Regions from separate parts of the Pedobacter sp. WC2501 genome, predicted to be linked through region 1. Evidence: riboswitches for the same ligand, from Rfam matches in the RefSeq annotation. Region 1 holds a riboswitch; the other holds the start of a gene.
What was found. Region 1 has a riboswitch for cobalamin ahead of ACUN24_RS16730 (TonB-dependent receptor plug domain-containing protein). Riboswitches for the same ligand answer to the same signal wherever they lie in the genome.
Positions count from the first base shown of each region.

Region 2: it holds a riboswitch for cobalamin, as region 1 does, so the genes downstream of both, metE (5-methyltetrahydropteroyltriglutamate--homocysteine S-methyltransferase) here and ACUN24_RS16730 (TonB-dependent receptor plug domain-containing protein) in region 1, are expected to answer to the same signal.

Region 1 is NZ_JBQZFI010000001.1:3,952,370-3,955,562, reverse strand. It holds gene ACUN24_RS16735 (DUF5074 domain-containing protein) at 1-47, opposite strand, end outside; gene ACUN24_RS16730 (TonB-dependent receptor plug domain-containing protein) at 67-2,100, opposite strand; cobalamin riboswitch at 2,196-2,391, opposite strand; gene ACUN24_RS16725 (serine hydrolase) at 2,476-3,193, shown strand, end outside.
Region 2 is NZ_JBQZFI010000001.1:1,048,889-1,052,081, forward strand. It holds gene ACUN24_RS04510 (M14 family metallopeptidase) at 1-1,169, opposite strand, end outside; cobalamin riboswitch at 1,424-1,632, shown strand; gene metE (5-methyltetrahydropteroyltriglutamate--homocysteine S-methyltransferase) at 1,824-3,193, shown strand, end outside.

The DNA.
Region 1 (3,193 bases):
AGCAAAAAGCCTGTAAGTTTAAAAAAATGTTGTAATTGGTGTTTCATATTGTGATATTAAATTGGTTTAAAAATTAGTGGATAAAGTAAAACGGTAGTTTCGGCCAGGCATCGGATAATTTAGTACCACATCGTAATACTGGTTAAAAACATTATTGATTTCGGCATTGAAAAAGAACCTGATTTGTTGGCAAGCGAAATTTGCACCAATAGCTAAGTCGTGCGTATACCAGGGTTTAACATAGTTAGCGGTTATATTGGCTTTTTGGCTATACCTTTCGCCAGTGTAGATGTAGCTATAATTAAATACCAGGTTTTTATAATCAACACCAAACCTTGCAGATCCACTGTGAACAGGGATGTAAGGGATCTGGTCGCCATACCGAAATGCAGTTGCACTAATATCTATTGCCTTTTCGAGGGTATAATTGGCACTTACTTTTAACTTTAGCTGGGCAGCTAAATCCCAAACAGTTTGAATATTCGTTTCGAAACCTTTAATCTGCACGCGATCGAGGTTAACCATTGTCCATCGGCCTAAATTATTACCCGGAATGGCTACAATTTTATCTTTTACCAGATTATAATAGGCATCAGCCTGAATGGACAAATAAGGCAAACGCTTACCATTTGATGTATGTCCGTAAGTAAAACCCAAATCGTACTGCTTGGTATATTCGGGTTTGAGTTTGGTATTGCCAATAAATGTATAATACAAATCGTTAAAAGTTGGCATGCGGAAAATAGATTTGTAAAAACTCCGAATGCGGAAATCTTTGCTTTGGAAAGGTTGCCACGAGGCCATTAAACTTGGTGTATATTCTTGCCTGTTGGCAGATTGATCGCCATTTTTAACTTGCTCTGCAATCAGCGTTGCCAAAATATTGCCTTGTACATTTAATCTGCTTAAATTTAAGGCACTAGCCAACACCACTAAACCAGTATTGCGGCTTGGGTAAGCAAAATCGTATAAATTGGCATCCAGCCTTTGCAAAGTATAATCGGTGGCGAGGGAAATCTCCCAAATTTTCGATATCTTATATAGATTGGCTGCAGAAATGTACCATTCGGTTTCGGTATAGCGGTTGTCCAAAAAGCCATTTTGTATTTTAAATTCCGGATCGAGGTAACGCATAAAGCTGTACGCATACTTCGTGTTGAACATAAAATTATAGCGTGCACTTTTTTTATTTTGGTATGAAGCCTGAACAAAACTATTATCATCCCATTGGCGTTGCGTAAAGGTGAACCTGTTCGAAACAATAGCTCCGGGCAATCCACGGGCAGAATTGTAGTTATATAATTTAATGTTCCATTTACTGCTATCGGGTAATAATCCAAACAAAGTAGCTTCTACCCTTGCCGATTTGACATCGCTATTGTTCCGGATAATAGTCGTATCGTAAGCCAGTTCCTTATATCTGAACCTATATTTCCCATTCGATTCTAAATAGCTGACATCAATAAGGAAGGAGATTTTATTGCTGATTTTTTGTTTATAACTGAGATTGGGATTAATTAATCCAAACGAACCAGTTTTAAAACTAGCGCCAAAACCATAATTTTTCCCGGAACTAAAAATAGGTTGCGCAGTTTTGAGATAAAGTGCACTTGCTGCCGCAAAACTTTTGGCAGGCATCAGCAAATCGGCCTTCTGACCAACATAAACGGCAATCTCTTCCAAATTATCTAACGAAAATCTGCCCAAATCTACCTGACCGTTTTGGGCGTTACCCAACTGAATACCATCGTAAAATACAGCCGTATGGTTACTGCCCATGCTCCTTACGTTAATGGTTTTTAAACCACCAACACCTCCGTAATCTTTTAATTGTACACCTGCAAAATAACGTATGGCATCGGCAACCGACAGGCTGTTTAAGCGTTTTAATTCCGATCCGATGAGAATTTGTACCGGAGTTGGCGATAAGTTAACCTGTGAATTTTTATATTCAGTTATTTTAACTTCCTGCAGTTGATTGGCTTTTGCAGTATCTATCTGTGCTACAGAAATACCGGGCAAAAAAACACCCATACCCAACATGGATACAAAAGCAAAATAAAACCTGATGCTTAATAAAACACCTGTAATTTTAATCATTTGATTGTGAGTTTAACCCACAGCCGACAGATAGAAAAGAAATGAAAATACGAAAAACGTAAGTACCTCACCCCTAGCTTCAATCCACGAAAGCTATGAAATATAATGCTAAGGCAGGTCTTCTGACTTACTCCCGGCTTTCCGGCCTTCCCATCCCGACGTGTCGGGACAGTGGCAAATTGATTGGAAATCCGTTAAGGAGCTTACAGCTGCGGGACAGTTACAGATTTACACTGTATTCCCTTTTAATTCCGGGTGTAAAACCGGAAACCAAAAGCGCTGCAAAAGTAACAAAATTAACCAATATGTAAAATGCATGAATGGAAGACAGTCTTTCTAACAGAAAAAGCTAAATTAGGAATCAAATTTCCACCCATGAAAAGGATTTTAATTATTGCATTTTCATTGATCAGCTTATCTGTTATGGCACAAAAAACCGATACTCTTTTTCTAAAAAAGCTAATGGAAAGTAAGCCTGCACTTTTTTCAGCTGTACTTAACCATCCAGGTAAAAACCAGATTCAGATTCTTTATACCCAGGTTAACCGCGATTCGAAGAATAAACCCTCTTTTAAAACCTTTAGTTATAATTTAGATCCTCAACATTACTTTTACCCAGCCAGCACAGTTAAGCTTGCTGCAGTCATTTTTGCATTAGAGAAAGTAAATCGCCTAAAAAGTAAAGGTTTAACAGCAAAGAGCACGATGATTACAGATAGTTTATTTAAAGGGCAGACCAAGGTTTTAAAAGATACCAGCGCTAAAAACAGCCTGCCTTCTATTGAGCATTATGTCAAGAAGATATTGCTTACCAGCGATAATGATGCCTTTAACCGCTTATTTGAATTTATTGGAAGAGCAGAAATTAATAAAAAACTAAAAGCTAATGGGTTAAATAATAGTCGTATTTTAAACCGATTGGCCATTGGCGATACAGGAGAATCGGCCAGGCACAGCAATCCCATTGAGTTTTATAATGGCGATAAATTAGTGTATCATCAACCTGCACAGTACGATCCAAAAGAATATGAATTGAAATTGACCAATCTGGTAATGGGTAAAGGCTATTTAGACAGTGCCGATAAACTGGTGA
Region 2 (3,193 bases), 2.9 Mb from region 1:
TCAATAGAATTTCTTCCCATCTGGTAAATGTTGTACAACAATTCGTCGCGGTAACGTTGTGCATAATTTAAAACAGCATAGTTTAACGATACCGAATAGTCGATAGAGTTTTTAAAGTACCATTTCCTTGGGGTGATCGGGTTTGGCGAATCGCCGTTCGGCAATAATCTCGAAGGAACCAACGGAATTTCAGAAGGGGTGGGATTCCCGATAATTTCTGTCAGGAGTCCGATCATGTTATGAAAATAGGTAGTAGTTCTTAAACCGCCATTGTACCAGGTAGAATAAACCGATCCTCCACGCTGCGTATAACCAGGCTTGTTTTCTACATTCATGCGGTTGTGCATGGCCGCACCAACCGCATCTAAACTGGTTAATAGTGTTGGATCGAAAACATAATTAAACGGATCACGGTAGGGCGGCCCTGCAACAACGGTTCCTGCCGGACCAGCCTGATGATGGTTATACATAATCTGCGGGATCCATTCCACAAAAAGCTGGCGACCGATATTTTGTGTTTCTTTAAGGTTTAACATAAAGAAATCGCGGTTGTTATCATGTCCCGCATATTTTTCGTACAAAACAGGAAGTCCGGAAGTTGTTCTTTTCTTCGGATCTTTATTCCTCATGTACCAATTGCTTACCAGTTCCTGACCATCAGGGTTTGCATGAGTAAATAAGATGATTACATTATCCAGAATACGCAAAGTTTCTGCATCAGTTCTGGAGGCAAATTCATATACCGTTTGGATCAGTTGATGAGTGCCAACTACTTCATTTGCATGTAGTCCGCCATCTATCCATACTACAGCCTTACCTTCCTGCGCCAATGTTTTGGCCTGCTCAGGGGTAATTTCAGCATGAGCCAGTTGTTGCGAAATTTCTTTATAACGATCTAATTTTTTCAGATTTTCAGGTGAAGAAACAATCAGCATATATTGACTTCTGCCTTCTTCGGTTTTCCCAATATCAACTAGTTTAACACGGTTAGAAGCTGTTGCAAGCTTTTTAAAGTATGCTTCTGTCTGGGTGTAATTGGCCAGTTGATAATCGTCGCCGATATCAAAACCAAAATGCGATTTTGGCATGGGCACTTCCTGCGCCAGTACCACACAGCTATTTACCATTAAAAAAGCAATGCAAAGCCCTTTAAAGTAGGTTTTTATCATAAGAAGAAGTTTAGTCAGGTAATCAAATATAATAGAGAATCTGCACCAAAAAGGGCATGCTGTAAATTTGTTACAAGTGATTTAAGATACTTTAGACTTAATATTTATAAAAAATCCGTGTTTATCTGTGTGCATCTGTGGTTAAAGAAATAAATACCATCAATTGGAAGGAGGCGAAATCAATGCTTACAAAAATACCTTAATCTTTAAATCCTAATCCATACATTTGCCTTGATGTAAGTTCTTAACTTTATTTTTCATCAACCGATACAGGTTCCCGGAATTACACCCGGGATTAATAGGGAATCGTGTGCAAATCACGAGCTGTCGCGCAACTGTAAATTCTGTTTTTTAACAAAAAAACAACGGTCTTATCATTCATGCCACTGTTCCGTTTTACCGGGATGGGAAGGCGATAAGATCGGGAATAAGTCAGGAGACCTGCCTATATTGAATTGACGGTACTTTCGCGTTATAAAGTAATTGGTCAGGTCTGATTGTACACGATAAAATTAAAATTTTATATGCCTGCTTTAAGCTTTTTGCCGATGAGTGGGCAGGCTGTGCCATAACCTTTCCTTTTTTATTTTAACAGAAAAGTATAAATACTGATTTGAGCTTTTAAACGATTTATTTACTTAATCTTTAAAAGAGATGCTAACGCAAAATCTGGGCTATCCGCGAATAGGTAGCCAAAGGGAATTAAAGAAAATCTGCGAAAATTACTGGGCAGATAAAACTGGGTACAAAAATGTACTTCAGGTGGGCAAAAACATTCGCCACGAAAACTGGAAACTTCAAAAAGAAGCCGGAATTGATATCATTCCATCGAACGACTTTTCTTTTTATGATCATGTTCTTGATCATTCATTAACCTTTGGGGCAATACCGAAAAGGTACAACGAAGTGATCCTGAAAAAAGGAAATTCTGAACTTGATCTCTATTTTGCTATGGCAAGAGGTTATCAGAAAGAGGGATTGGATGTGGTAGCAATGGAAATGACCAAATGGTTTGATACCAATTACCATTACATTGTGCCCGAGTTTTACAAAGACCAGCCTTTTAAACTTTTCTCTACCAAAATTATCGATGAGTTTTACGAGGCAAAACAATTGGGTATTACCACCAAACCTGTTCTAATCGGCCCGGTTTCTTACCTTTTACTGGGAAAAGAAAAAGAAACCGGCTTTGAAAAAATAGACCTGATCAAAAATCTGCTTCCGGTTTATATCGAGATTTTATCCCGTTTAGATGCTTTGGATGTAGAATATGTTCAGTTTGATGAACCATTTTTGACTTTAGACCTTACCGAAAAAGACAAAAAAGCTTATGAATATGCTTACAAGGAAATTAGAAAGGCTTTCCCAAAATTAAAAATTGTTTTAGCCACTTATTTCGAAGGCTTAGGCAATAATTTAGCCCTTACTACTTCATTACCGGTAAATGTTTTACATATCGATCTGGTACGTGCAGAAGATCAATTGACAGATGTCTTAGCCTCGTTAAAAGAAGACACCATCCTTTCACTAGGTTTGGTAGACGGAAGGAACATCTGGAAAAATGATTTCGAAAAATCCGTATCCATAATTAATCAGGTGGTAGAAAAAAGAGGATTGGATAAAGTGTGGATTGCACCATCCTGCTCATTAATTCACTCACCGGTTGATCTGGACAATGAAACCAACGAGAAAAATTTATCGGCAGAAATTAAACAGTGGCTGGCTTATGCAAAACAAAAAATCGCCGAAGTAGATACCTTAAAAAAACTGATCAACAACGAAAGCCCTGCATCTACCCTGCAAAAACTTGAGGAAAACAAAAAAGCGATCGCTAACCGTAAAGTTTCTAAAATCATCCATAATCCGTTAGTAAAAGCGCGCGTTTTGGCCTTAAAAGAGCAAGATTCGGAACGTTTAAGCCCATTTTCGACTAGAAAAATAAAACAACAGGAGCTTAATTTGCCTATTTATGCCACTACAACCATCGGATCTTTTCCGCAAACGGCAGAGGTAAGAAGCTGGAG